Regions from separate parts of the Streptomyces monticola genome, predicted to be linked through region 2. Evidence: riboswitches for the same ligand, from Rfam matches in the RefSeq annotation. Region 2 holds a riboswitch; each other region holds the start of a gene.
What was found. Region 2 has a riboswitch for cobalamin ahead of ACFQVC_RS20920 (cobalamin biosynthesis protein). Riboswitches for the same ligand answer to the same signal wherever they lie in the genome.
Positions count from the first base shown of each region.

Region 1: it holds a riboswitch for cobalamin, as region 2 does, so the genes downstream of both, ACFQVC_RS03345 (energy-coupling factor ABC transporter permease) here and ACFQVC_RS20920 (cobalamin biosynthesis protein) in region 2, are expected to answer to the same signal.
Region 3: it holds a riboswitch for cobalamin, as region 2 does, so the genes downstream of both, ACFQVC_RS37445 (ABC transporter substrate-binding protein) here and ACFQVC_RS20920 (cobalamin biosynthesis protein) in region 2, are expected to answer to the same signal.

Region 1 is NZ_JBHTCF010000001.1:815,280-825,049, reverse strand. Features, by position in the region: gene metE (5-methyltetrahydropteroyltriglutamate--homocysteine S-methyltransferase) at 1-1,927, shown strand, start outside; cobalamin riboswitch at 2,076-2,261, shown strand; gene ACFQVC_RS03345 (energy-coupling factor ABC transporter permease) at 2,292-3,107, shown strand; gene ACFQVC_RS03340 (energy-coupling factor ABC transporter substrate-binding protein) at 3,104-3,535, shown strand; gene cbiQ (cobalt ECF transporter T component CbiQ) at 3,542-4,294, shown strand; gene ACFQVC_RS03330 (energy-coupling factor ABC transporter ATP-binding protein) at 4,291-5,226, shown strand; gene ACFQVC_RS03325 (O-acetyl-ADP-ribose deacetylase) at 5,237-5,749, opposite strand; gene ACFQVC_RS03320 (phytoene desaturase family protein) at 6,045-7,460, opposite strand; gene ACFQVC_RS03315 (inositol monophosphatase family protein) at 7,633-8,469, opposite strand; gene ACFQVC_RS03310 (gamma-glutamyltransferase family protein) at 8,569-9,770, opposite strand, start outside.
Region 2 is NZ_JBHTCF010000008.1:283,809-293,578, reverse strand. Features, by position in the region: gene ACFQVC_RS20940 (alpha/beta hydrolase) at 1-546, opposite strand, end outside; gene ACFQVC_RS20935 (class II aldolase/adducin family protein) at 714-1,358, opposite strand; gene ACFQVC_RS20930 (inorganic phosphate transporter) at 1,567-2,853, shown strand; gene ACFQVC_RS20925 (hypothetical protein) at 2,889-3,110, shown strand; cobalamin riboswitch at 3,267-3,412, shown strand; gene ACFQVC_RS20920 (cobalamin biosynthesis protein) at 3,579-4,526, shown strand; gene ACFQVC_RS20915 (cobyric acid synthase) at 4,523-6,031, shown strand; gene cobN (cobaltochelatase subunit CobN) at 6,028-9,675, shown strand; gene ACFQVC_RS20905 (putative cobaltochelatase) at 9,764-9,770, shown strand, end outside.
Region 3 is NZ_JBHTCF010000025.1:102,370-112,139, reverse strand. Features, by position in the region: gene ACFQVC_RS37470 (PLP-dependent cysteine synthase family protein) at 1-193, opposite strand, end outside; gene ACFQVC_RS37465 (MoaD/ThiS family protein) at 195-527, opposite strand; gene ACFQVC_RS37460 (putative leader peptide) at 638-739, opposite strand; gene ACFQVC_RS37455 (ABC transporter ATP-binding protein) at 821-1,597, opposite strand; gene ACFQVC_RS37450 (FecCD family ABC transporter permease) at 1,597-2,610, opposite strand; gene ACFQVC_RS37445 (ABC transporter substrate-binding protein) at 2,670-3,659, opposite strand; cobalamin riboswitch at 3,708-3,851, opposite strand; gene ACFQVC_RS37440 (M67 family metallopeptidase) at 3,823-4,245, opposite strand; gene ACFQVC_RS37435 (amino acid permease) at 4,353-5,813, opposite strand; partial or broken gene ACFQVC_RS37430 (alanine/glycine:cation symporter family protein) at 6,190-7,724, opposite strand; gene ACFQVC_RS37425 (DUF2017 domain-containing protein) at 8,194-8,787, opposite strand; gene clpS (ATP-dependent Clp protease adapter ClpS) at 8,787-9,113, opposite strand; gene ACFQVC_RS37415 (nicotinate phosphoribosyltransferase) at 9,209-9,770, shown strand, end outside.

The DNA.
Region 1 (9,770 bases), on a different contig from region 2:
GGGCCCCGACACCGTCTTCACCGCCGACCCGGGCAAGCAGGCCGCCGAGCTCACCCAGGCCCTGGCGCTCGGGCACACCCCGCGCCCGGTCCTGCTCGGCCCGGTCACCTATCTGCTGCTCGCCAAGCCGGCCCCCGCCGCGGCGCCGGACTTCGAGCCGCTGACCCTGCTCGACCGGCTGCTCCCGGTGTACGCCGAGGTCCTCGCCGATCTGCGGGCGTGCGGCGCCGACTGGGTGCAGCTCGACGAGCCCGCCCTGGTCCAGGACCGCTCCCCCGCCGAACTCAACGCCGCCGCCCGCGCCTACCGCGATCTCGGCGCCCTCACCGACCGGCCGAAGCTCCTGGTCGCCTCCTACTTCGACCGGCTCGGCGAGGCCCTGCCGGTCCTGGCCAAGGCGCCCGTCGAGGGACTCGCCCTCGACTTCACCGGGCCCGCCGCCGCTCAGGTCGACGACCTGGCCGCCGTCGGCGGGCTGCCGGGCAAGCGCCTGGTCGCGGGGGTCGTCGACGGCCGCAATGTGTGGATCAACGACCTGGAGAAGTCCCTGGCCACCCTCGGCACCCTGCTCGGCCTGGCCGACCGCGTCGATGTGGCCGCCTCGTGCTCGCTCCTGCACGTCCCCCTGGACGCCACCGCCGAAAGGGGCCTCGACCCGCAGATCGCCCGCTGGCTGGCCTTCGCCCGGCAGAAGACCGCCGAGATCGCCACACTCGCCCGTGGCCTGACCCGGGGCACCGACACCATCACCGCCCAACTCGCCGCCAACCGCGCCGACTTGGCATCGAGGAGCGGATCGCCCCTCACCCATGACCCGGCGGTACGCTCCCGCGCCGCGGCCGTCACCGACGCCGACACGCGCCGCTCCCAGGCCTATCCCGAGCGGGCCGCCGCCCAGCGCGAGCGGCTGCGGCTGCCGCTGCTTCCGACCACCTCCATCGGCTCCTTCCCGCAGACCGGCGAACTGCGCACCGCCCGCGCCGATCTGCGCGCGGGACGCCTCGGCCCGGACGCGTACGAACAGCGCATCGAGGCCGAGATCCGCGAGGTCGTGGCCTTCCAGGAGAAGACCGGCATCGACGTCCTCGTGCACGGCGAGCCCGAACGCAACGACATGGTGCAGTACTTCGCCGAGCAGCTCACCGGCTATCTCGCGACGCAGCACGGCTGGGTGCAGTCCTACGGCACCCGCTATGTCCGCCCGCCGATCCTGGCCGGCGACATCGCACGGCCGCAGCCGATGACGGTGCGCTGGACCACGTACGCCCAGTCCCTCACCGAACGGCCGGTCAAGGGCATGCTCACCGGCCCGGTCACGATGCTCGCCTGGTCCTTCGTCCGTGACGACCAGCCGCTCGCCGACACCGCGCGGCAGGTCGCCCTCGCCCTCCGCGACGAGGTGAACGACCTTGAGGTGTCCGGGAGTTCGGTGATCCAGGTGGACGAGCCCGCGCTGCGCGAGACGCTGCCGCTGCGCTCCGCGGGACACCCCGCCTACCTCGCCTGGGCGACGGAAGCCTTCCGCATCGCCACCGGCGGCGCGAGCCCCGGCACCCAGATCCACACCCACATGTGCTACGCCGAGTTCGGCGACATCCTGCGGGCCATCGACGACCTCGACGCCGATGTCATCAGCCTGGAGGCCGCCCGCTCCCATATGCAGGTCGCCGATGAACTCGCCGGCGCCGGCTACCCGCGCGAGGTCGGGCCAGGCGTCTACGACATCCACTCGCCGCGCGTGCCGGGCACACAGGAAGCGATCGCCCTGCTGCGCAAGGGCCTTGGGGCGATCCCGGCCGAGCGGCTCTGGGTGAACCCGGACTGCGGCCTGAAGACCCGCGGCTGGCCGGAGGTGCGCGCCGCCCTGGAGAACCTCGTCGCCGCCGCCCACGAGGTCCGCTCCACCCTGCCCGCCACGGGGCGCTGACGCTGCCCGCCGGCGGGCGCTGACCGTTCCCCGGACGCGTCCCGGAACGGGCGCCGCCCCCTCTCAGCAGGGCGTACGCCGTGGTGGTGCAGGTACGTGTGCACCACCACGGCCGGGCGGCCGCAGTTGTCAGCGCCGCGCTCGCGCAATAAGGTCGCCACGCCTTGGTGTACGGGAAACCGGTGTGATGCCGGTGCGGCCCTCGCCACTGTGAATCGGGAAGTCCGGCTCCAGCCCTCTGCGGGCAGCCACTGGGTGCATACGCATCCGGGAAGGCGGAGTACGGGCGGTACGACCCGTCAGCCAGGAGACCGGCCAAGGTGCGTTGTCCATCCACGAGGTGCTGGAGAGGGTCCGCTGAACCATGCACATAGCCGAGGGTTTCCTCCCGCCGGCGCACGCCGTCGCCTGGAGCGTCGCGTCCGCGCCTTTCGTCGTCCACGGAGTCCGCTCCCTCACCCGTGAGGTCAGGGAGCACCCGGAGAGCACCCTGCTCCTCGGCGCCTCCGGTGCCTTCACTTTCGTCCTGTCGGCCCTGAAACTGCCCTCGGTGACGGGCAGTTGCTCGCACCCGACGGGTACGGGGCTCGGCGCCATCCTGTTCCGGCCGCCGATCATGGCGGTGCTCGGCACCATCACCCTGCTCTTCCAGGCGCTGCTGCTCGCCCACGGCGGGCTCACCACCCTGGGCGCCAATGCCTTCTCCATGGCGATCGTCGGGCCCTGGGCGGGATACGGCGCCTACCGGCTCCTGAAGCGGTACGGCGCACCACTGATGGTCGCCGTGTTCTTCGGCGCGTTCGTCGCCGACCTGTCGACGTACTGCGTCACCAGCGTCCAGCTGGCCCTGGCCTTCCCGGATCCGGCCAGCGGATTCCTGGGCGCCCTGGGCAAGTTCGGGGGCATCTTCGCCGTCACGCAGATCCCCCTCGCGATCAGCGAAGGGCTGCTCACCGTCCTGGTGATGCGGCTGCTCGTGCAGTCGAGCAAGGGCGAACTCACCCGGCTCGGAGTGCTGCTGCAGCGCAAGCAGAACGGACAGCAGAGCGGGCAGCGGACCGTGCAGCAGACCGGACAGCAGAGCGAGCACCAGACCGGGCAGCAGAACGGGCAGCAGAACGGGCGTCCCGCCGAGCAGGGGGCGCCGCAGGACACGGAGCCGGAGGTCGGTACCCGATGAGCCGCAACGCCAAGATCAACGCCCTGCTCCTCCTCGCCGTCGCGGCCCTCGCCGTGCTGCCGCTGGCGCTCGGGCTCGGCGACCACAAGAAGGAGCCGTTCGCGGGCTCCGACGGTGAGGCCGAGGCGGCGATCACCGAGATCGAGCCGGACTACAAGCCCTGGTTCTCGCCCCTGTACGAACCACCGTCCGGCGAGATCGAGTCGGCGCTGTTCGCCCTGCAGGCGGCGATCGGCGCGGGTGTGCTCGCGTACTACTTCGGGCTGCGCAGGGGGCGCCGGCAGGGCGAACAGCGGGCGGCCGCGGCGCAGTCGGAGCGGTCGCAGCAATCGGAGCTGTCGCAACAGTCAGAGCAGTCAGAGCGGTCGGAGCAGTCGCAGCGGTCATCGACACCGGAGGGCTCCACCGCCGGACCCGGTCGGGACTGAGCCCGCGTGCTGCCCATCGACGCGGCGGCGCACAGCAGTCGCTGGCGCCGCCGCCACCCCGTGGACAAGGCCGTGCTCGGCCTCGGCCTCACCGTGCTCGCGATCTCCCTGCCGCCGTGGCCGGGCGCGGCCCTGGTGCTCGTCGCCGCGGCCACGGCGCTGCTCGGCCCGGCCGGGGTGCCGGCGCGCAAACTGTGGCGCGCCTACCGCGTCCCGCTCGGCTTCTGCGTCACGGGGGCCCTGACCCTGCTGGTCCAACTCGGCGGCCCCGACGGCTTCGTGACGCTCGCCGACGGCGGCCCCGCGCGCGCCGGGGGCCTGCTCCTGCGCACCTCGGCCGCCTCACTCGGGGTCCTCCTGTTCGCCTTCACCACACCGATGTCGGATCTGCTGCCACGCCTGGTGAAGGCGGGGGTACCGGCGGCGGTCGTGGACGTCGCGCTCGTGACGTACCGGATGAGCTTTCTGCTGCTGGACTCCATGAGCCGGATCCGGCAGGCCCAGGCCGCGCGCCTCGGCCACACCTCCCGCGGCGCCGCCTGGCGTTCACTCGCCGGGCTCGGCGCCACCGCGTTCGTGCGCGCCTTCGACCGGGCCGGCCGCCTGCAGTCGGGGCTCGCCGGACGCGGCTACGACGGCACCCTGCGCGTGCTCGTGCCCGAGGCCCGGATATCGCGGCGCTTCGTGGCCGGGAGCGCGGGGCTCCTGGTGGCGCTGACGGCCCTCACCCTCGTACTGGAAAGGTTCCCACTGTCATGAGCGAGCGGAGTGAACCCGGCGGCCCTGCCGGACCGCAGGGGCCGGGGCCCGGGGATCCACGTGATCCGCTGGTCTCGCTGAGCGGTGCCTCCTACGCGTACGAGGACGGGCCGACCGTCCTCAGCGGACTGGACTTCGCCGTGTCCGAGGGCCGTGCGCTCGCGCTGCTCGGGCGCAACGGCAGCGGCAAGACCACCCTCATGCGGCTGCTCAGCGGCGGACTGCGCCCGGACACGGGCCGCCTTGCCCTCGCGGGACGGCCGGTGTCCTACGACCGCGCGGGCCTGACCCGGCTTCGCACCACCGTCCAGCTCGTCGTGCAGGACCCGGACGACCAGCTGTTCGCCGCGTCGGTGGGGCAGGACGTGTCGTTCGGGCCGATGAACCTGGGCCTGCCCGTCCCGGAGGTGCGCGCCCGGGTCGACGAGGCGCTCGCGGCGCTCGACATCGGCGCCCTGGCCGACCGGCCCACCCATCTGCTCTCGTACGGCCAGCGCAAGCGGACCGCGATCGCCGGTGCCGTCGCGATGCGTCCGCGCGTGCTGATCCTCGACGAACCGACCGCGGGCCTCGACCCCGACGGCCAGGAACGTCTGCTCGACACCCTGGGGCGGCTCCGAGAGTCCGGCACCACGGTCGTCATGGCCACCCATGACGTGGACCTCGCCCTGCGCTGGGCCGACGACGCGGCGCTGCTCACCCCCGCCGGGGTGCGCACCGGGCCGGTGAGCACGATGCTGGCCCGCCCGGACCTCCTGGCCCAGGCCGGCCTGCGCCTCCCGTGGGGCATCGCCGTCACAACCCTCCTGCGCACCCACGGCCTCCTCACGGACACGGACAACGGCCCACGCACACCCGATGAGTTGGCTGCTCTGGCGGGGGCCGGGGCCGGGGCGTCGACGAGCCCCGGCGCCCCGGGCGGCACCGGCTGAGCCGAGGAGGTCAGGCGATGCGCGCGGCGAACGCGGCGTAGGCCCGGTCGTCGAAGAGCACGAACCTGACCTCTTCGACGGCCGTCTCCGTGTTCCGTACCGTCTCCACGGCGATCCGGGCGGCGTCCTCCATCGGCCAGCCGTAGATCCCCGCGGAGACGGCGGGGAAGGCGACCGTGCGTGCGCCCAACTCGTCGGCGACACGCAGCGATTGGCGGTAGCAGGAGGCGAGGAGCTCGGCACGGTCCTCGTCGCGCGCGTACCTGGGCCCTACGGTGTGGATCACCCACCGTGCGTCGAGCCGCCCCGCGGTGGTGGCCACGGCCTGTCCGGTCGCCAGGCCCTTGCCGTAGTGCCCGGCGCGCAGCCTGCGGCAGTCGGCGAGGATCTCGGGACCGCCGCGCCGGTGAATGGCCCCGTCGACCCCGCCGCCGCCGAGCAGCGAGGAGTTGGCCGCGTTGACGATCGCGTCGACGGACTCCTGCGTGATGTCGCCCTGGACCAGGGTGAGAGTGGGACTCATACGCCCATCATGGCCGCCGGCCCCACCGAGACGGGGCGACAGACCGCCGTCAGCGGCTTCGCGCGGTCACGTTGTCGCGCAGTCGCGCAGTCGCGCTGGAAGGAAGCGTGGCGCTGCCGTGCCCCGAAGGGGCGCGGGGCTGGTGTCGATATGCGGCTCCGCCGCGCTGGGGGTACCCCCAGCGGTAGCTGGGGGAGCGACAAGCCACGACGCACCCGCAGATGCCATACCCGACTTCCCGCGGAACGCTCAGCCCGGTCGCGCCACCCCGAGCAGGACGTACCGGCCCGCAGCGTCAGCCCATCGTGCGCAGGCGTCGCCACACCGCCTTCGCGGCGTTGTGACCCGGCATTCCGTGGACGCCCGGGCCCGGCGGGGTGGCCTGTGAGCAGAGGAAGATCGCGGGGTGCGGGGTCCGGTACGGGAACAGGCTGAGCTTCGGGCGCAGCAGGAGCTGCAGTCCGGAAGCGGCGCCGCAGGCGATGTCCCCGCCGACGAAGTTGGCGTTGCGCGCGGCGAGTTCGGGCGGGCCCGCGACGGCGCGGGCGAGCACACGGTCACGGAACCCGGGGGCGAACCGCTCCAGTTGGCGCTCGATGGCGTCGGTCAGGTCGCCGTCCCAGCCGTTCGGCACATGGCCGTACGCCCAGAACACCTGCTTGCCCTCGGGGGCGCGGGACGGGTCGGCGACGCTGGGCTGTGTGGTGATCAGGAACGGTCTGTCCGGGGCCTGCCGGGTGCGGGACGCGGCGTGCAGGGCCGCGCCGATCTCGTGCCGGTCGGCGCCGACCTGGACGGTGCCCGCGCTCCGCGGCTCCTCCGCGGTCCAGGGCACGGGGCCGTCCAGGGCGTAGTCGACCTTGAAGGCCGCGGCGCCGTAGCGATATCCGTCGTAGACCCGGCCGAGGCCGGCGATTCTGGCCAGGGCCGTGGGCGAGGTGTCGAAGACATAGGCGCGGGCGGGCGGCAGGTCGTCGAGGCGCTTCACCTCATAGTCCGTGTGGACGGCGCCGCCGAGGTCCTTGAGATACCCGGCCAGGGCGTCGGAGATCGACTGCGAGCCGCCGCGCGCCACCGGCCAGCCGTGCTCGTGGGCGGCGAGCGCGAAGACCATGCCGACGGCACCGGTGGCGAGCCCGCCGAGCGGGGCCATGACATGCGCGACGAGCCCGGCGAACAGGGTCTTGGCCCGCTCGTCCCGGAACCGCTGGGCCATCAGCCAGGACGACGGGGGCAGCCCGGCGAGGCCGAAGCGGGCGAGGGTGACGGGGTCGCGGGGCAGCGCGGTCGACGGCAGCGACATGAAGTCCCTGACCAGGGTGTCCCACTTGCCGATGAAGGGGTCCACCAGGCGGCGGTACGCGCCCGCGTCTCGCGGTCCGAACGACAGCGCCGTCTCGGCGACCGACCGGGACAGGACCGCGGCGGTGCCGTCGGGGAACGGGTGCGCCATCGGGAGCGGGGCGTGCAGCCACTCCAGGCCGTACCGCCCGAGGGGCAGGTCCTTGAAGGCCGGGGAGCCGATGCCCAGGGGGTGCGCGGCGGAGCACGGGTCGTGCCGGAAACCGGGCAGGGTCAGCTCTTCGGTGCGCGCTCCCCCGCCCACGGTGCTCTTGGCCTCGAAGACGGCCACCGAGAAGCCGCGCCGTGCGAGCTCCACGGCAGCGGTCAGTCCATTGGGTCCCGCTCCCACGACGACGGCATCGAGCATCGACGGCACCTTCGGACTCCTTTGTCAGTCGGTGGCCACTGACCTAGAGGATAGGCGGGCCCACTGACAGCCCGGCCCCGGGTGAGGGGACTTCGATGGAGCACCCGACGGGGACTTCGATGGAGCACCCCACGAGCGGGGCGCCCGACGCACCGACGCGCGCCGCCCTGGATCAGGCTCCGCCCGACAGGAGCGCCACCAGCCGGTCGACCGTGGCCGTGTCCCGGGCCGCGGTGAAGGGCAGTGCGTTGTCACCCGCGATGCGGAAGTGCTCGCCCGCGACGGTGCGGTGGTCGCCGCCGGCCTCGGCGACGAGGAGCAGACCGGCCGCATGATCCCAGGCGTTCTCCCAGGAGAAGGCGATCGCATCCAGCTCGCCCTTGGCGATGGCCAGATACTCCAGGCCTGCGGAGCCGCAGGGACGCGTGTGCACGCCGTCCGTGCGCAGTCCGAGCAGGGCCCGCTTCTGGTCGGGGGTGGTGAAGTCCGGGTGGGACGTGGCCACTTCGATGGGCCGGCCTGGCTCGGGTGCGCCGCAGCGCAGCTCCTTGCCGCCCAGGCGCGCACCGCGGCCGCGCACGGCCACGGCCATCTCGTCGAGCGCCGGGGCATAGGTCCACGAGGCGAGCAGCTCGCCGCCGCGGGCGAGCGCCACGAGGGTGCAGAAGCCGGGGTCGCCGTGGACGAACTGGCGGGTGCCGTCGACCGGGTCGACGATCCACACCGGGGCGTCGCCGCGCAGGGCGGCATAGCTCGCCGGATCGGCGTGCACCGCTTCCTCGCCCACCACGACGGAGCCGGGCAGGAGCCCGGTGAGCGCGGCCGTGAGGTGCTCCTCGGCGCGGCGGTCGGCGACGGTCACCAGGTCGTGCGGGCCGTTCTTCTCGACGATCTCGTGGGCCGCGAGCTGCCGGAAACGGGGCATGACCTCGGCCGCGGCCGCCTTGCGGACCGCTTCCTCCACATCACCGAGGCCGTGTTCGAGAAAACCTTCGAGATCTTCGATCATGCGTCCCATCACACCACGCGGCTCTGACATTCCCTACCCGGGCGGTGGCCGCCGGGTAGAGCCCCCGTGAACGCTGGGTACGCGGCGGTCCCGGCGGGCTCAACGCCCCACCGCGTACCCCTGCATCCCACGGGGATTCGCCGCGGCCGAGAGGATTCCGGTCCGGGGGTCGCGGGCGACCGCGCACAGCCGCCCCTCCGACCAGGGCTCACCCACCGTGACGTCGTGTCCGCGCTCGCGCAGGGCCTCGATCACCTCGTCCCCGATGCGGGACTCCACGGTGACGCTGCCGGGCCGTATGCCGCGCGGGAAGAAGGAGCTGGGGAAGGAGTCGTTGTGCCAGTTGGGGGCGTCGACGGCGCCCTGCAGGTCGAGCCCGCCGCGGACCCGCTCGCGCAGGGCGACGGCGAGGAAGAAGTGCAGCTGCCACTGGTCCTGCTGATCGCCGCCCGGGGTCCCGAAAGCGAGCACCGGTACGCCGTCACGCAGCGCGAGCGACGGGGTGAGTGTGGTGCGGGGGCGCCGCCCGGGGGCCAGGGAGGCCGGGAGGCCGGGCTCCAGCCAGGCCATCTGCAGCCGGGTGCCGAGCGGGAAGCCGAGTTCGGGCACGACCGGGTTGGACTGCAGCCAGCCGCCGCTGGGCGTGGCGGCGACCATGTTGCCCCAGCGGTCGACGACGTCGAGATGGCAGGTGTCGCCCCGGGTGGCCCCGCTCTTGGCGACGGTCGGCTCGCCCGCGCCCGCGACGGGGGTGCCCATGGCGTACACCCCGTCGACCACGGTCGTCGCGGCGGAGGCGAGGAGCGGGGTGCGCCCGTCGGGGCTGCCGGGCCGCAGCTCGTGCGAGGCATGTGCGCCGACGAGGGCCCGCCGTTCGGCGTTGTAGGGGGCCGAGAGCAGCTCCGTGAGCGGCACGTCGGCGGTGTCGCCGTACCAGGCCTCGCGGTCGGCCATGGCCAGTTTGCAGCCCTCGATCAGCAGATGGACGTAGTCGGCGGAACCGTAGGCGGGCAACTCGTCCGGCAGCAGGGCCAGTTGCTGCAGGAAGGCGGGGCCCTGGCTCCAGGCGCCGGCCTTGCACAGCGTCCAGCCGTTCCAGTCGTACGTCGCCGGGGCCTCGTAAGAGGCGCGGTACGCGGCGAGGTCGGCCGCCGTGAGGGTGCCGGTGTGGCGCCGGCCGCTGGTGTCGAGAGTGGGGACCGCGGCCTGCCGTACCAGCGCCTCGGCGATGAATCCCGCGCTCCAGACGCGGCGCGCGTTCTCGATCTCCGTCACCCGGTCGTCGTGCGCGGCTTCGGCGA
Region 2 (9,770 bases):
CTGCTGGCGGTGCAGGAAGTCCATCACCACCATGGGGTGCTCCCGGGTGGTGCCGAGGCCGTGCACCGCGATCACCCAGGTGTTCCTGCGGGCCGGCACGAACCAGGCGGGCAGGCCGCCCAGCTCCCCCGGGATGTCGACGTCCGCGTGGTCCAGGCCCAGGGCGTCGCGCGGGTTGCCGATGTGCACCTGCGGGGTCAGCCAGACCCGGGCGCCGGGGTCGAGGCTGCCGTGGGTGACGCCGACGAGCCGGCGTACGACGGTGTCGGCCGCGGGGGCCGTGCCGTCCAGGACCGGGCCGACGATCGCGTGGCAGCCGTCGCCGGTGAGGCCGTAGGTGCCGGGGCGCAGGGCGGCCAGCGCCCGGGTGAGGGTGACCCGGTCGCCGCCGTTGGCGTGCACCGTCAGGCGCGGGTCCGTGGGCAGGGGACGGCCCGGGGGCGCCTTGAGCGCGACGTCGCTGGCGTAGCGGCCGGCGGCGACGGCGGCGGCACCGGCGCCGAGTACGGCGGTGAGTGCCGCGGCTGCGGCTGATGCGGGGCGCATGCGCTCCAGTTTCGACGGGGTCGGCCCGGTGGGCCAGTCGGAGTGCGGCACGAGTACCCGGGTCCGCGCCGTGATTCCCCGCTCTGTTCAGCCTTTCCGGGCGGCCTTCCGTCCGGCCCTCACGGTCGGCCTCTCCGTCTCAGCCCTTCTGTTTCAGCCGTTCCGCCTCAGCCTTTCTGTCCGTAACCGCTGAGCTGCTCCGCCGCCGCCCGCAGCTGCTCGGGAGCCAGGAGGGACGGTGCGCGTCCTGGCACGGAGTGGGCGGTCAGCCAGAGGCGGCACATCCACTCCAGTTGGGCCGTGCGGTCGTAGGCCTGGTCGAGAGCGTCGCCGTAGGTGACGGCGCCGTGGTTCTGCAGCAGGCAGCCGGTGCGGTCGCGCAGGGCGTGCAGCATGTTCTCGGCCAGCTCGTCCGTGCCGTAGAGGGCATAGGGGGCGACGCGGACGGGGCCGCCCAGGATCGCGGTCATGTAGTGGACCGGCGGCAGTTCCTCGACCAGGGTGGAGACGGCGGTGGCGTGCAGCGCGTGGGTGTGGACCACGGCCGCCGCGCCGGTCGTGCGGTAGACCGCCAGGTGCAGGGGCAGTTCGCTGGTGGGTTTCAGGGTCCCGGCGACCTGCCGGCCGTCCAGGTCGACCGCGACGGTGTCGGCGGGGGTGAGGCGGTCGTACGGGACGCCGCTCGGGGTGATGAGGATCCGGTCTCCCACGCGTACCGAGACATTGCCCGAGGTGCCGACGACCAGTCCTGCGGCGGCGGTTCTGCGGGCCGTCGCGACGAGGTCGGCCCAGGCCTCTTCTGCTTCTGCCATGCGGCGATCCTGCCAGGGTGCCGCCGCCCGCGGGCAGAGTGATGAGGGTCTCTTCCGAGGGCCGGCGGGACGGCTGAAGCGCTCCATAGAGGGATCGGCGCAAGGACCCCCGCCGCGGGACACCCCACCGCCTGCCTCAGTTCACTTTCCGTTCACCCAGGTTGCCTACGTTCCACGTGCCACTGACGTCGAACGATTGCCTGGGTAAATGGAACACATCACGCTGCTGCTCGCGATCGTGATCGTGACAGCTCTCGTGTTCGACTTTACGAACGGTTTCCACGACACCGCCAACGCGATGGCGACGACCATCTCGACCGGCGCTCTCAAGCCCAAGACGGCGGTGGCCATGTCCGCCGTGCTCAACCTCGTCGGCGCGTTCCTCTCCGTGGAAGTCGCCAAGACGATCTCCAGCGGGCTGGTCAGAGAAGACGGCATCCAGCCCGAAGTGATCTTCGCGGCCCTGGTGGGTGCCATTCTCTGGAACCTCCTCACCTGGCTGGTGGGACTGCCCTCCAGCTCGTCGCACGCCCTCATGGGCGGTCTGATCGGCGCCACCATCGCCTCCATCGGGATCAGCGGGGTCAACGGCGGTGTCGTCGTGACCAAGGTCCTGATCCCCGCGATAGCCGCCCCGCTCGTCGCCGGTATCGCCGCGCTCCTGGCCGCGAAGCTGGCGTACAAGCTCGGCAAGAACGCCGGTGAGAAGTCCAGCGCCAAGGGCTACCGCTCCGGGCAGATCGCCTCCGCCGGTCTCGTGTCCCTCGCGCACGGCACCAATGACGCGCAGAAGACGATGGGCATCATCACCCTGGCCCTGGTCGCCGGTGGCGCGCTCGCGCCCGGCTCCAACCCGCCGGTCTGGGTCATCGTCTCCGCCGGACTCGCCATCGCCCTCGGTACCTACCTCGGCGGCTGGCGCATCATCCGCACCATGGGCAAGGGCCTCACCGACCTGCAGCCGCAGCAGGGCTTCGCCGCCCAGACCTCGGCCGCCGCGGTCATCCTGGCCTCCTCCAACCTGGGCTTCTCGCTCTCCACCACGCACTCCTGCTCCGGCGCCGTCATGGGCGCGGGCCTCGGCCGCAAGGGCGGTGTGGTGCGCTGGTCGACCGCGACCCGGATGTTCATCGCCTGGGGCCTGACCCTGCCGGCCGCCGGACTGGTCGCCGCGGGCGCCGAGTTCGTGGCCCGCCAGGGCGACTGGGGCATCGCGGCCGTCGCCGTCTTCCTCGTCGCCTCCTGCGCCGCGATCTGGTTCATCTCCCGCCGCCAGGTGGTCGACCACACCAATGTGGTCGCCGACGACACGGACAGCGCCGGCGTGCCGGCCGAGCCCGCGGGCGTCGTCACCACCGCCATCGCCGCGGTCACACCGCCGCCGGCCGCCACGACCGCCGTGGCCGAAGAGGCGGACGACGTCCGCAAGACCACCGTCCACGCCTCGTCGGGCGCCGTCGCGGACCCCGCGCGGCCCGCCGGTGCGACCGTCTGAGCCCGGCTCACGGTCCGAGTTAAGGAACACGCATGATCGACATCGACTGGGCGGCGCTCGGCTCCGTCTTCGGCGTCAGCCTCGTGGCGACGGTCGCCCTGGTGGGACTGTTCACCCTCGGCATCGCCGGCCTCTCCAAGCAGGAGGCGGCCACGGCGCAGGGCGGCTCCGCGCCGCTCGCCCGCACCGGCGCCTACGCCTGCTTCGCGCTGTGCGCGGCGGCCGTGGCGTACGGGATCTTCCTGATCGTCGCCTGACGGCACCATCGCCGGTACCCGTACCGGTCGGATCCGCGAACCGCCCCGCGGCGGCCTCCACCCGAGGTCGCCGCGGGGCGGTTTTCCGTGCGCCGCGGACCGGTTCGCTGTGGGGCTCCGCACACTCTTCCGCCGCAGGTCAAACCTGAGTTGACGGGCGTTCGCGGGCGTGGTGGACTTCCGGAGCCCATACGGCGACATGGAGAGGAAGCCGGTGCGAATCCGGCGCGGTCCCGCCACTGTCACCGGGGTTCACCCGAACCCCGTGAGCCAGGAACTCTCGCCGCCGTATCCGTCGAACCAGGGCGCGGACCCTGAGTGAGGACAACATCGCCATGCACGGCTGCCGTTCGGCTGTCTCCAGTACGTCGTCCCGTACGTCCAGAACATCCAGTACGCCCAGTGCTGCCCGTACGTGCAGTACCTGCTGTGCCCCGCCCCTTCGAGGCGTGACGGCCGGCTGAACCCGTGCGTGCCGACCGTGTCTTCACGTACGGCGCCGCCGCCGGGCTCCTCGGCGACCTCCTGCTCGGCGACCCCCGTCGCGGGCACCCGGTCGCCGCGTTCGGCCGGGCCGCGGGTGCCGTTGAGCGAGTCCTCTGGCGCGACCACCGCGGGTGGGGCGCGCTGCACACCACCGTGTGCGTGGGCTCCGCCGTGGGCGCCGCCGCGCTCGCCGGCGCCGCCGTACGCCGCTCCCCCGCCGCCTCACTCGCGCTGACCGCCGCCGCCACCTGGGCCGTGGTGGGCGGTACTTCGCTCGGCCGTGAGGCGCGCGCCATCGGCGGTGCGCTCGCCGCCGGGGACATCGACGTGGCGCGTGAGCGGCTGCCGCATCTGTGCGGACGCGACCCCGCCGCCCTCGACGCGGACGGCATCGCGCGCGCCGTCGTCGAATCCGTCGCCGAGAACACCTCCGACGCCGTGGTCGGCGCCCTGGTGTGGGGCGCGGTGGGCGGAGTGCCGGGGCTCGTCGGGTTCCGGGCCGTGAACACGCTCGACGCGATGGTCGGTCACAAGTCGGCCAAGTACCGCCGCTACGGCTGGGCTTCGGCGCGGCTCGACGACGTGGCCGGATGGCCGGGGGCACGTCTGACGGCGGCGCTCGCGGTGGCGGCGGGCCGGGACCGGCGCGGGGCCGTGCGGGCCTGGCGCGCGGACGCTGAGCGGCATCCGAGCCCCAACGCGGGCCCGGTGGAGGCGTCCTTCGCGGGCGCGCTCGGGGTACGGCTCGGCGGGACCCTGTCGTACGGCGGGCGCGTCGAGCACCGGCCGGTGCTCAACTCCGCGGGGCGCCGGGCCGAAGTCCGTGACATCGAGCGGGCCGTGCGGCTTTCACGGCGCGTGAGTTGGGCGGCGCTCACCGTGTGTGCGGCCGCGCGCATCCTCGTACAGAAGAAGAGGCGTACCTCATGAGCGGTGGACTACTGGTCGCCGGGACCACATCCGACGCCGGGAAGAGCGTCGTCACCGCCGGGATCTGCCGGTGGCTGGCCCGCAAGGGCGTCGCCGTCGCGCCCTTCAAGGCGCAGAACATGTCGCTGAACTCCTTCGTGACACGCGAAGGCGCCGAGATCGGCCGTGCGCAGGCCATGCAGGCGCAGGCCGCACAGATCGAGCCGACCGCGCTGATGAACCCGGTGCTGCTCAAGCCCGGCAGCGACCGCAGCAGCCAGGTCGTCCTGATGGGCAGACCGGTGGGCGAGATGAGCGCACGCGGCTACCACGGAGGGCGCCAGGAATCGCTCCTCGGCACCGTCGTGGACTGTCTGGAGCAGCTTCGGGGCACGTATGACGCGGTGATCTGTGAGGGAGCGGGCAGTCCCGCCGAGATCAATCTGCGGCGTACCGACATCGTGAACATGGGCGTCGCCCGCGCCGCCCGCTTCCCCGTCGTGGTCGTCGGGGACATCGACCGGGGCGGGGTCTTCGCCTCGTTCTTCGGTACGACGGCACTGCTGAGCGCGGACGACCAGGCCCTGGTCGCCGGGTACTTGGTGAACAAGTTCCGCGGCGACGTGTCGCTGCTCGAACCCGGGCTCGACATGCTGGAGCGGCTCACCGGGCGGCGTACGTACGGCGTCCTGCCGTTCGCGCACGGGCTCGGCATCGACGAGGAGGACGGGCTCCGGGTGTCCTTGCGCGGGGCCGTACGCGAGTCCGTCGTCGCACCGCCCGTCGGGGACGACGTGCTGCGCGTCGCCGTGTGCGCCGTACCGCTGATGTCCAACTTCACCGATGTCGACGCCCTGGCCGCCGAGCCGGGTGTCGTCGTGCGGTTCGTGGACCGGGCCGAGGAAATCGTCGACGCCGACCTGGTCGTGGTGCCCGGAACACGCGGCACCGTCAAGGCACTTGAGTGGCTGCGCGAGCGCGGCCTCGCGGACGCCCTGGCACGCCGGGCCGCCGAAGGGCGGCCGGTGCTGGGGATCTGCGGCGGCTTCCAGGTGCTCGGCGAACACATCGAGGACGATGTCGAGTCGCGCGCCGGGGCCGTCGACGGGCTCGGCCTGCTGCCCGTGCGGGTCCGGTTCGAGAGCGAGAAGACCCTCGCCCGGCCGGTGGGCGAGGCACTCGGCGAGCCCGTCGAGGGCTACGAGATCCACCACGGAGTGGCCCGGGTGACCGGCGGCGAGGCCTTCCTCGACGGCTGTCGCGTCGGCGCCGTGTGGGGCACCCACTGGCATGGCTCGCTGGAGTCCGACGGCTTCCGGCGGGCGTTTCTGCGGGAGGTGGCGCGGGCCGCGGGACGGCGGTTCGTGCCCGCCCCCGACACGTCGTTCGGCGCGCTGCGCGAAGAGCAGCTCGACCGGCTCGGCGATCTGATCGAAGAACACGCGGACACGGATGCGCTGCTGCGCCTCATCGAGACCGGCGCGCCGTCCGGTCTCCCGTTCATTGCTCCGGGGGCACCCTCATGACCGTTCTCCTTCTGTCCACCGCCGACACCGATCTGCTCGCCGCGCGGGCCTCCGGTGCTCCGTACCGGATCGGCAACCCGACCCGGGTCCATGTCACCGAGGAGCTGCCCGGGCTCATCGAGGGCGCCGACATCGCCGTCGTACGTCTCCTCGGCGGCAAGCGCGCCTGGGAGGACGGGCTCGCCGCGCTCAAGGCGTCCGGCATCCCGACCGTGCTGCTCGGCGGGGAGAGCGTGCCCGACGCCGAGTTGATGGCCGAGTCGTCCGTGCCCGCGGGTGTCGTGGCCGAGGCCCTGCGCTATCTCGTCGAGGGCGGGCCCGGGAACCTCGTCGAGCTGGCGAGGTTCCTGTCCGACACCGTCCTCCTGACCGGCCATGGCTTCGCCGAGCCGCAGAAGATGCCGGAGTTCGGGCTGCACGGCGGCCACACCCCGGTCGCCGGGCGGCCCACCGTCGGCGTGCTCTTCTACCGGGCGCACGAGCTGTCCGGGAACACCGCCTTCGTCGACACCCTCTGCGACGCCATCGAGGCGCGCGGCGCCAACGCCCTTCCCGTGTACTGCGGTTCGCTGCGCGGCGCCGACCCCGCCCTGTACGAACTGATCGGGCAGGCCGACGCCCTGGTCGCCACCGTCCTCGCGGCGGGCGGCGCCCACGCGTCGGAGGCCTCGGCCGGCGGTGACGAGGAGGCCTGGGACATCGGCGCGCTCGCCGAGCTGAACATCCCGGTCCTGCAAGGCCTTTGCCTGACCTCCTCGCGCGCCGCCTGGGACGACTCCGACGCCGCACTCTCCCCCATGGACGCCGCGATGCAGGTGGCGATCCCCGAATTCGACGGCCGCCTGATCACGGTGCCGTTCTCGTTCAAGGAGCAGGGCCCCGACGACGTACCCGTCTACAAGGCCGACCCGGAGCGGGCCGCGCGCGTCGCCGGAATCGCCGTGCGGCACGCCCGGTTGAGGCACAAACCCAACGCCGACAAGCGGCTCGCGCTCGTCTTCACCGCGTACCCGACGAAGCACTCGCGCGTCGGCAACGCCGTCGGACTCGACACCCCCGCGTCGGCGGTGGGCGTCCTCGACGCGCTCAAGGACGCCGGATACGTCGTCGAAGGGCACCCCGACAACGGCGACGAGCTGATCCACCGGCTCATCAACGCCGGTGGCCACGACGTGGAGTGGCTCACCGAGGAGCAGCTCGCGGCCGCGCCCGCGCGCGTACCGCTCGCCGACTACCAGGCGTGGTTCGACAAGCTCGACCCCGAGCTGCGGGACGCCATGACCGAGGCGTGGGGCGAGCCGCCCGGCTCCCTCTACGTCGACGGCGACGACATCGTGCTCGCGTCGCTGCAGTTCGGAAATGTCGTCGTGATGATCCAGCCGCCGCGCGGCTTCGGCGAGAACCCCATCGCCATCTACCACGACCCCGACATGCCGCCCTCGCACCACTACATGGCGGCCTACAGGTGGCTCGAGAACTCCTTCGGCGCGGACGCGATCGTGCACATGGGCAAGCACGGCACGATGGAGTGGCTGCCCGGCAAGGGCCTCGGCCTCAGCGGTTCGTGCGCCCCCGACGCCGTCCTCGGCGACCTGCCGCTCATCTACCCGTTCATCGTCAACGACCCCGGCGAGGGCACCCAGGCCAAGCGCCGCGGCCACGCCACCGTCGTCGACCATCTGGTGCCGCCGATGGCCCGCGCCGACACCTACGGCGACCTCGCCAAGCTGGAGCAACTCCTCGACGAGTACGCCCTGGTGAGCGATCTCGACCCGGTCAAGGCACCGGCCGTACGCGCCCAGATCTGGACCCTCGTCAAGGCCGCCGAACTCCACCACGACCTGCATGTCGACGAGCAGCCCGACGACGAGGCGTTCGACGAGTTCGTGATGCACATCGACGGCTATCTGTGCGAGATCAAGGACGTCCAGATCAGGGACGGCCTGCACATCCTCGGTGGCGGCCCCGTCGGCGAACCGCGCGTCAACCTCGTCCTCGCCGTCCTGCGCGCCTCACAGGTGTGGGGCGGCACCGCGAACGCGCTGCCGGGCCTGCGGGCCGCGCTCGCCGAGCACTTCGGGCTCGACGAGAAGGCCCTGCTGTCCGAGCCGGGCGCGGCGGTGAAGGTGCCCGTGGAACTGACCGAGCTGGTCGACGGGCCGGCGCGGAGCGCGTCCGACGCCGTCGATCTCCTGGAACAGCTGTGCCGGCGGCTCGCGGAGGGCATGGAGGAGCGGGGCTGGGAGCTGACCGCGGTACGTCCCCTCGTACACGAGGTGATCGGGACCGAACTGCCGTCCGCGGTCGCCGTCCTGGGCTTCGCCTGCGAGGAGGTCGTGCCCCGGCTCGCCCGGACCACGGACGAGATCGGGCACATCCTGCGGGCCCTGGACGGGGGCTACGTGCCCGCCGGGCCCTCCGGTTCGCCGACCCGTGGACTCGTGAACGTCCTGCCGACCGGCCGCAACTTCTACTCCGTCGACCCCAAGGCCATTCCCTCCAGGCTCAGTTGGGAGGTCGGGCAGGCGCTCGCCGACTCCCTGGTGGCCCGCTATCTGACCGACACCGGTGAGTACCCCAAGTCCGTGGGACTGACCGTGTGGGGCACCTCCGCGATGCGCACCCAGGGTGACGACATCGCGGAGATCCTCGCTCTGCTCGGCTGCCGCCCCGTGTGGGACGACGCCTCGCGGCGCGTCACTGGCTTCGAGATCGTGCCCCTGGAGGAGCTCGGGCGGCCGCGTATCGACGTGACGGTGCGTATCTCCGGCTTCTTCCGGGACGCCTTCCCGCATGTCGTGGGGCTCATCGACGACGCGGTACGCGCGGTGGCCGAGCTCGACGAGCCGGACGAGTCCAACTACGTACGGGCGCACGTGGCCGAGGACACCGCCGAACACGGGGACCGGCGCCGCGCCACCGCCCGTATCTTCGGCTCCAAGCCGGGGGCGTACGGGGCGGGTCTGCTGCCGCTGATCGACGCCCGCAACTGGCGCTCCGACGCCGACCTCGCCGAGGTGTACGCGGTGTGGGGCGGCTACGCGTACGGGCGCGGGCTCGACGGCCGCGCGGCGCGCGGCGACATGGAGACGGCGTTCCGGCGGATCGCGGTCGCGGCGAAGAACGTCGACACGCGCGAGCACGATCTCGTCGACGCCGACGACTACTTCCAGTACCACGGCGGCATGGTCGCCATGGTGCGGCATCTGACGGGCACGTCACCCGAGGCCTACGTGGGTGACTCCGCCACTCCCGAGCAGGTCAAGACCCGCACCCTCGGCGAGGAGACGCACCGCGTGTTCCGGGCCCGGGTCGTCAATCCGCGCTGGATGGCGGCGATGCGGCGGCACGGGTACAAGGGGGCCTTCGAGATGGCGGCCACCGTGGACTATCTCTTCGGGTATGACGCCACGGCTGGGGTCGTGGATGACTGGATGTACGAGCGGCTTTCGGCTGAGTATGTCTTCGCCCCGGAGAACCGGGAGTTCATGCAGAAGTCCAACCCCTGGGCGCTGCGCGGGATTTCGGAGCGGCTGCTCGAGGCGGCCGAGCGGGGGCTGTGGGCGGAGCCGGACCAGGAGACGCTGGAGCGGCTTCGGGCCACTTATCTGGAGCTTGAGGGTCAGTTGGAGGGGGACGAGTGACTCACCCCGGTCCTCGAACTCCCCCGGCCTTCGGCCGGGAGGCGCCCCCAGACGGGCTGAACATGATGAACCTGGAGGTCTACGCACCGTGAGCA
Region 3 (9,770 bases), on a different contig from region 2:
TGCAGCCGGGCGTCAACCGGCCGTCCTTCTCGGCCTGTTCGATCATATGGAGCGCGGGGCGGTCCTTGACCGAGCCGGTCGGGTTGCGGTCCTCCAGCTTCGCCCAGATCCGGACGTCCTCGGCCGGCGAGAGCCTCGGCAGGCGGACGAGCGGGGTGTTCCCGACCGCGGCCAGCGGGGAGTCGTACCGCATATCAGGCCATGCCCGCCCGTCGCCCGGCCGCCACCCCGACAGGACGCGGCTCCGTCACGGCCGCACCTCCCGCGACGGCCGGGAGGATCGTGATGCTGTCGCCGTCGTTGAGCTTGGTGGTGATGCCGTCGAGGAAGCGGACGTCCTCGTCGTTCAGATAGACGTTCACGAAGCGGCGCAGTTCGCCGCCGTCCACCAGGCGGTCCTGGATGCCCGAGTGGCGGGACTCGAGGTCGTTGAACAGCTCGGCGAGGGTGTCGCCGCTGCCCTGGACGGCCTTCTCGCCGTCGGTGTACTGGCGGAGGATGGTGGGGATGCGGACCTCGATGGCCATGGCTGTGGGCTCCTGTCGAAGGAAGTCAGGTGGGTGGGCGCGCGGCAGCCCGCGCAGAGCGTGGTGGTACGCGTGGGAACGCCGTGGCCCGCGGGCGCCCGGCGGCAGGGTCAGCGTGGACAGATGGCGCTGTTGAGCCTGCACAGGTCGACGTGAAGGCGCGCCACGAGCAGCATGCCCGGCGTCTTGTCGTTCACGTCGTGAGAAACCATGCGGTCATCGTATCGATTCCCGGTCCGGCTCCTGGAATGTGATCTCGCATACTGGACGACTTTCGTTCGTCACGCGGACAGTCACACGGACAACGGGGCCGCGGGAAGGTAGGTGACCGTCGGAGCGCCGGTGCCCGGATGCACGCTGACCTCGGCACTCACGCCGTAGACGGAGGCGAGCAGCTCGGGCGTGAGGACCTCATCCGGTGTGCCGAACGCCACGACGCGGCCCTCGTCCAGGACATACAGGCGGTCGCAGTAGTACGCCGCGAGGTTCAGATCGTGCAGGGCCAGGAGGTTGGTGGTGCCCAGGGTGCGGATGAGGCCCAGGATCTCCAGCTGGTAGCGGATGTCCAGGTGGTTGGTGGGTTCGTCGAGCACCAGGAGGCGCGGCTGCTGCACCAACGCCCGTGCCATCAGGACCCGTTGGCGCTCGCCCCCGGAGAGCCGGGGGAAGGGGCGCCGGGTCAGGTCCCCGGCGCCGAGCCGGTCGAGCGCCTCCTGGACGAGCCGTTCGTCGGCCGCCGTGTCCGCCTCCCAGAACCGCTTGTGCGGGGAGCGGCCCATGGCGACCACTTCGGCGACGGTCAGGTCGAAGCCCGCGTGCCCGTCCTGCGGGACGGTCGCGATCCGGCGGGCACGGTCCTTGACGGAGAGCTCGCCGAGGTCGTCGCCGTCCAGGAGGACACGGCCCGACGCGGGGGTGAGCGTGCCGTAGACGCATCTCAACAGGGTCGTCTTGCCGCTGCCGTTGGGGCCGACCAGACCGACCGTCTCCCCCTCGGCGGCCCGCAGCGTGACCGCGTCGACGAGCCGGCGGCCGCTGATCTCGTACGAGAGTTCCTCGGTGCGCAGCATCAGGCTTCGGCCCCTTCGGCGGTACGTCCACGGTGCAGCAGCCACAGGAAGAACGGGCCGCCGGTGAGCGCCGTGAGCACGCCCACGGGTATGTCCTGCGGCGCCGCCACCGTGCGCGCCGCGAGATCCGCCGCGACCAGGAAGAACGCCCCGGCGAGCGCGGCGGCGGGCAGCAGTCTGCGGTGTCCGGCGCCCACGGCCATACGGACCGCGTGCGGCACCATCAGGCCGACGAAGCCGATGGCCCCGCTGTACGCCACGAGGACGCCGGTGAGCAGTGAGGCGAGGACGAAGACGGCGGCGCGGAAGCGCGCGGTGTCCAGGCCGAGCACGGTCGCACCCTCCTCCCCCACGAGCAGCAGGTCGAGCGGCCTGGCCAGGGCGAGCAGGAGCGCGGTGCCCGCGACGAGCACGGCGGCGGGCAGGGCGAGCATGTCCCAGCGGGCGCTGCCGAGGCCGCCGAGCGTCCAGTACAGGACTTCCTTGAGGTGGTCGGCGCGGGCCGAGACGACCAGGAACAGGCTGGTCAGGGCGGAGAGGATATAGGCGACCGCGACGCCCGCGAGGATCAGGCGGCCGGTGGTGAAGCCGCCGCGGCCGCTTCTGGCCAGGATGTAGACGAGCGCGAGCGAGCCCATCGCGCCCACGAAGGCCGCGATCGGCACGGACACGGTCGTCGCCACTCCGGCCAGGCCCAGGCTCCCGCCGAGCACGATCACGGCGACCGCGCCGGCGGAGGCACCGGAGGAGACACCGAGCAGGAACGGATCGGCGAGCGGATTGCGCACCAGCGCCTGCAGCACGGCCCCGATGACGGCGAGCCCGGCACCCACGCAGGCGCCGAGCAGGACCCTGGGCAGCCGGACGTCGAGGACGATCGTGCGGTACGGCGACGGCTCCGCGTTCCCGGTGAGCGCGGCCATGACATCGGCGGCCGGGATACGTACGGAGCCGAGGGCGAGCCCCGCGAGCGCCGCCACCGCGAGGGCGGCGCCCAGCACGACGAGGGTCACGGGGGTGCGGGTCACTGCCGGTCGGCGGGTGCGGGGCACCGGGGCCGGGCGGGTGCGGGTCACCGGAAGGAGTCCGGGTGCAGCTGCTTGGCCAGCTTCTCCACCGCCGCCGGTGCCCGTACGCCGAGGACCGCGTCCGACAGCGGCAGCACGGCGAAGCGCCGGTGCTTGATGGCCGGGACGTCGGCGAGGGCCGGGTCGTCCAGGAGGCGCTTCTTCTTCTGGGCGACCGAGGTACCGCCGTAGTCGTAGATCACGACGACATCCGGGGCCCGCTCGACGACCTTCTCCCAAGAGGCGTCGGCGAAGGGCTTGTTCAGGTCGGCGAAGACATTGCGGCCGCCGGCGCGCTCGATGATCTCGTTGCCGATGCCCTTGCCGCCGGCGGTGAAGGCGGTCTTGTCGCCGCTGTCGTAGACGAAGACCGAGAGCGGCTTCGCGCCCTTCAACCGGGCCGTGGTGTCCGCGACTTCGCGCTCGGCGCCCTCGACCCACTTCTGCGCGCGCCCGCGTACGCCGAAGGTGGCGCCGACCTCGCGGACCTCCCGGTGGACGTCCTTCATCGTGGAGGGTCCCGAGGTGCAGCTCTCGATGTTGAGGCGGGTCTCGATGCCGGACTTCTGCAGGGACGCGCGGGCGCGGCCGTCCGTCGCGGCGAAGGCGCTGGCGTATCCGCCGTAGACGAAGTCGGGGTTCGCGGCCAGGAGCTTCTCGTACGAGGGGTACTCGTCGGCGAGCACCGGCAGGGACTTGTAGTCCGCCGCGTACTCGGGGAGTACCCGGTCGTCGAGGTAGGCGGTGCCCGCCATCCGGTCGCGCAGGCCGAGTTCGAGCATGACCTCGGTGGCGTGCTGGTTGAGGGTGACCGCGCGTTTCGGGGGCGCCTTGAAGGTGGTCTTCACGCCGCAGTTGGTCACCGTGTACGGAAAGCCCGCGGCGGGCTCGCCCCCGGATTGCGCGGTGTTCGCGGCGCCGGACGAGCAGGCGGCGAGCGGGGCGAGCAGGGCGGCCGTGGCTATGAGGGCACGGGTGCGCGCGGGCCAGGTCACTGAGGACACAACTGGGGCCTCTCCGGGGGATTTCCGCGTCCCCTGGTCGGTGGGAGAGGGCGGCAGGTCAGTTCCTGACTTCCAGGCCGTGCCTGGTCACAGTGGCGGGACCGTCCCGGGTTCGCACCGGGTTCCTGGCTCCTGCCGCCTCAAAGGTCAGCGCTCAGTATGCCTGCACGACCTCGACCTCTTCCTCGGTGACCTCCCCCTCGACGATCCGGAAGGAGCGGAACTGGAACGGTCCGGCGTCGTCCGCGTCCGCCGTCGACACCAGGACGTAGTGGGCGCCCGGCTCGTTCGCGTACGAGATGTCCGTGCGCGACGGGTAGGCCTCGGTCGCGGTGTGCGAGTGATAGATGACCACGGGCTCCTCGTCCCGGTCGTCCATCTCGCGGTACAGCTTGAGCAGGTCGCCCGAGTCGAACTCGTAGAACGTGGGCGAGCGCGCGGCGTTCAGCATCGGGATGAAGCGCTCGGGACGGCCGGTGCCGACCGGGCCCGCGACCACGCCGCACGCCTCGTCGGGGTGGTCCTCGCGCGCGTGGGCGACGATCTGGTCGTGCAGGGCCTGGGTAATGGTCAGCATCTGATGAGAATAAGCAGATGGGCCGCGGATCTGAGATCCGCGGCCCATCTATTGAGACAGCAGCTGAGACGCCGGGTGCTCCGGACGCTTCGGTGCCGCCTCCTGCCTCAGCTCTTGGTGTCCTCCAGGGCCGGCGCCGCGGCCTGCTTGCGACGCTGCACGGCCAGATAGCCGACGGTCAGGATCAGAGCCCAGAGGGGGGCGAAGTACAGCGAGATCCGCGCTTCCTCGTCGACGCCCATGAGCACGATGGCCGCGGCGATGAAGGCGAGGGCGAACATGCTGGTGTAGGGGGCGCCGGGGGCCTTGAAGCTGGACTGCGGCAGCTCACCGCGGTCGGCCTTGCGGCGGTACTTGAGCTGGCTGATCAGGATCATGATCCAGGCCCACATACCGGAGATGGTGGCGAAGGAGACGACGTAGTCGAACGCCTCACCCGGGAACTCGTAGTTGATCCAGACGCCGAACAGCATCAGCGAGGCCGAGAAGCTCGTGCCGACGAGCGGCAGGCCGTTCTTGGTCAGCTTGGTGAAGAACTTCGGGCCCTGGCCGCTCAGCGCGAGGTCGCGCAGCATCCGGCCGGTGGAGTACATACCCGAGTTGCAGGAGGACAGGGCGGCGGTGAGGACCACGAAGTTCACGATCGCGGCACCGATACCGAGGCCCATCTTCTCGAAGGCGGCGACGAACGGGCTGACACCGGGCTGGAAGTGGGTCCACGGCACGACCGACAGAATCATGATCAGCGCACCGACGTAGAAGACGGCGATCCGCCACGGCACGGTGTTGATGGCCTTGGGCAGCACGGTCTTCGGGTCCTTGGACTCACCCGCGGTGACGCCGACGAGCTCGACGGCCATGAAGGCGAACATCACCAGGTGCAGGGTCATCAGGGAGTTGCCGACGCCGTGCGGGAAGAAGCCGCCCTCGCTCCACAGGAGCGACATGGAGGCGCTGTCGGCGGCGTCGGAGAAGCCGATGGTGAGGATGCCGGCACAGATGAGGATCATGCCGATGATCGCGGTGACCTTGATCATCGAGAACCAGAACTCCAGCTCGCCGAAGAGCTTCACGGAGATCAGGTTGGCGCCGAAGAGGACCACGGTGAAGATCAGCGCGAACACCCACTGCGGCTGATTGAGCCAGCCGTCGGCGTTCTTGGTCCAGAACTGCATGTACTCGGAGGCCGCGGTGACCTCGGTGATTCCGGTGACGACCCAGAAGAGCCAGTACGTCCAGCCGGTCACGAAGCCCGCGAACGGGCCGATGAACTCACGGGCGTACTCCGAGAAGGAGCCCGACACCGGGCGGTACATCAGGAGCTCGCCGAGCGCCCGCATGATGAAGAAGATGACCAGACCCGCGAGGGCGTACACGAGGATGAGGCTCGGGCCCGCCTTGGAAATGCCCTTGCCGGCGCCGAGGAACAGGCCGGTGCCGATGGCACCGCCGATCGCGATCATCTGGATCTGCCGGGCGCCGAGGCCGCGCTGGTACCCCTCGCCGGACGTGCCGCCGGCCACGGCCTCATTGCCGTCGTACTGCTTGTCGACCTGCGCTGAGGTCATGATGTGCGCCTTTCTCCATGCCGACCCGTGCCACTGTGGCCCGGATCGGGTCCCGACCCCCCGGATGTGGATGGAGCTTTTGCCTATCGACGTTCGGCCGACGGGGCGCCCTCGCGGTACATGGGTGGCGTCACGCGAGTGGTCGTGAAGATTTACCACGGCGCGGCGAACGCCCCTCGGGAAAAAATGTGGCACGGACCACAGGAAGAACCGGACAAAGGCCCCTTGCGACGGCAATAACGGCCGGATGGGTGACGGGATCGTTATCCGGATTTGAGAGTCCGTTGAGCGAACGCGCGAGGGCCCGCGCCCACCGGAACGGGTGGGCGCGGGCCCTCGGTCGCCCCGCCCTGCGCAGGGCGGGGCGGTCGGGCTGTCAGACCTTCGCCTTCTCCAGCGCGGCGTCCTCCGACTCCGGCTCCTGCTCGCCGTTCTTGCGGCGCTGGACGTACGCGAGGAACGAGTTCAGCTCCCGCTTGGCGATCGGGGCGAGGAGGTAGAGGCCGATGATGTTGAAGACGGCGAGGAGGAAGAGCACCGCGTCGGCCATGTCGATCAGCGTCTGCAGGGTCAGGAGCGCACCGGCGACCGAGAAGACGGTGTAGATCGCCTTGTACGTGACCTCGCTGGCGCGGCTGCGGCCGAAGAGGTACGTCCAGGCCTTGAGGCCGTAGTAACCCCAGGTCAGCACGGTCGAGATGGCGAAGAGCAGCACCGCGACGGTCAGGACGTACGAGAACCAGGGCAGCACGGTCCCGAAGGCGTCCGAGGTGACGGTGACGCCCTCGACCTGGCCGCTTCCGGCCTCCCAGCTGTCGGGGCTGGCGATGACGACGGTCAGCGTGGTCATGGTGCAGACGACGACGGTGTCGATGAACGGCTCGAGGAGCGCCACCAGACCCTCGCTCGCGGGGTGCTTGGCCTTGACCGCGGAGTGCGCGATCGGAGAGGAACCGAGACCGGCCTCGTTGGAGAACGCGGCCCGCTTGAAGCCGATGATCAGGGCACCGAGGACACCGCCCGCGACACCCTCGGGGTTGAAGGCACCCTCGACGATCGTGGCGATCGCGGACGGGACGGCGGTGACGTTGACGAGGATGACGACCAGGCAGGCCACGATGTAGAGGCCGGCCATGGCCGGGACCAGACGGCTGGTGACCGAGGCGATGGAGCGGATGCCGCCGAGCAGCACGATGCCGACCAGGGCCGCGATGATCAGGCCGAAGAAGAGCGCGCCCGCGGACGAGCCCATGGCGCCGCCCTCGCCGCCGGTGACGGAGACCAGCTGCGCGTAGCCCTGGTTGACCTGGAACAGGTTGCCGCCGAAGAGGCCGAAGAACAGGATCATCACGGAGGCGAGCACGGCGAGCACCTTGCCGAGCGCCTTGCCGCCGGAGCCGAAGCGCTCGGCGAGGCCCTTGGGCAGATAGTGCATCGGGCCGTCGGAGACACAGCCGTCCTCGTGCACCTGGCGGTACTTCACACCGAGGGTGACCTCGACGAACTTGGTGGCCATACCGAGCAGGCCGCACAGGGTCATCCAGAACGTGGCGCCCGCACCACCGATGGAGACGGCGACGGCGACACCGGCGATATTGCCGAGGCCCACGGTGCCGGAGACCGCGGCGGTCAGCGCCTGGAAGTGGTTGACCTCGCCGGCCGACCCCTTCTCGTCGCACTTCCCTCTCACCACGTCCACGGCGAGCTTGAACTTACGCAGCTGGATGGCTCCGAACCAGGCCGTGAAGACCAGGCCGGCGACCACCAACCAGGCGACGGTCAGGGGCAGTTCGGTGCCTGCGACGGGCACCGAATGGAAGACGACCTCGCCGGGCCAGGTGGCTACGGGCTCGACGTGCTCAGCTCACTGATCGCGTCGTCGATGGAGGTGGTGATGGAATCGAGTGACATGTGACTGCCTCGATGGCGCAGTGCTGCTGCACGGCTGGAGCGGCAGCAGGGCAGAAGTGCGGGCTGGAGCGAACGCCGTTGTCCGATCGGCGACTTGGGGCGTTCCTTGTCCGCGGACCCGGACAAGGTGGTGCCTCGGTCGTGCGCGCGCCGGGCATGCCTCGGGCATGCGCTGGACGCGTGTCGTTGCGTCGTGCGTTGCTGGCGATGCGCCAGGTCTCCACTGCGGCGAGGGGTGGCGCCGGAAATGGAGTTGACGATTCTCGCCATGTCTTTAACGCTGCTTTACGTGACGCAGGTCACCCGCAAAACAGCAAAAAGGCCCCCACCTGTCAGGAAGGGGCCCCGCTGTGACGGGATCGCATTCGGGCAGACGGCCGAGATTGCGTCCGGTAATCGGGCTCTCAGCCTCGGCGAACCGGGGTATATGCCGTCACATCCACCGCGTGACCGCGTGAGCGCGCTGCGCTCAGGCCATCAGCGTCTCGACGAGCGTCTCCTGCAGCCCGCCCAGCCACAGATACGCCATCACCATCGGCTTGCGCGGATCGCTGTCCGGCAGCTGATAAAGGAGGTCCGTGTCCTCCTCGTCGATGACGTCGAGGCGGGCGGCGATCGCGAGCCGCAGGTCGTTGAGGGAGCCGAGCCACTGCTTCGACTCGTCCACCGAGAGCTTGAGCACCGCGCCGCCGTCGCCGCCGGAGCTGAGCGCGTCCAGGGAGTGCACCACCACGAGGGCGCTCTCCCGCTTGCCGGCCCGCAGGTCGTTCTCCGTGAAGCGCCTGAACTCGGCCGAGTACTCCTTGAGTTGGTCGTCCGGGACCGCCTCGGGGTCGCCGTACGCGTCCGGGAAAAGGCGCTGCAGGACCGGGTCGGACGGCGGCTCGCTCGGGCCCTCGGCGAACAGCTCCGCGAGCGGGTCGGGGTCCGCTTCCGCGCCGCCGGGTCCCGGCCCGATCAGTTCGAGGAGCTGGACCGCGAGCGAGCGCAGGATGGAGATCTCGACCTCGTCGAGCGCCACGGCCGCGCCGCCGCCGGGGATCGGCTCGAAGTGCCCGGCCATCAGGTGCGGTCCTGGCTCAGGGTCGCCCACAGGCCGTAGCCGTGCATGGCCTGCACATCGCGCTCCATCTCCTCGCGGGTACCGCTGGAGACGATCGCGCGCCCCTTGTGATGGACGTCGAGCATCAGTTTGTGCGCCTTGTCCTTCGAGTAGCCGAAGTACGTCTGGAAGACATACGTCACATAACTCATGAGATTCACCGGGTCGTTGTGCACGATCGTGACCCAGGGGACATCGGGCTCCACGACGGCGGAGACCTCCTCCGCCGACTCGGGGCGCTGGACCTCTACGGGGGACACATCGGGAGCCACACTCACTTGCCCCATGCTGCCACTTGCGCCCGGCTCCCGCACAAATGACCCCCGGAAATCGTCAGAGTGACGAGATAGGGGTAGCATCCGGAAGCATGAACAGTGGGCCTTTGAACGCTGCAGACCCCGGCCTCGGTCTGCCCGTGGATGTGCCGTCGACGGCGCTCTTCACCGACCACTACGAGCTGACGATGCTGCAGGCCGCCCTGAAGGCCGGCACCGCCGAGCGCCGCTCGGTCTTCGAGGTCTTCACCCGCAGACTGCCCGAAGGGCGCCGCTACGGCGTCGTGGCAGGTACGGGGCGCGTCCTTGACGCCGTCGAGAACTTCCGCTTCGACGACGCCGTCCTCGGCTTTCTGCGCGAGCGCCGCGTCGTGGACGAGCCGACCCTGAAGTGGCTCGCCGGATACCGCTTCAGCGGCGACATCTGGGGCTACCCGGAGGGCGAGGTCTACTTCCCCGGCTCGCCGGTCCTGCGGGTGGAGGGCTCCTTCGCGGAGTGTGTGCTCCTGGAGACCGTGATCCTGTCCATCCTCAACCACGACTCGGCGATCGCCGCGGCCGCGTCCCGGATGTCGGCCGCCGCGGGCGGGCGCGCCCTGATCGAGATGGGCGCCCGGCGCACCCACGAGCTGGCCGCGGTGGCCGCCTCGCGCGCGGCGTACGTCGGCG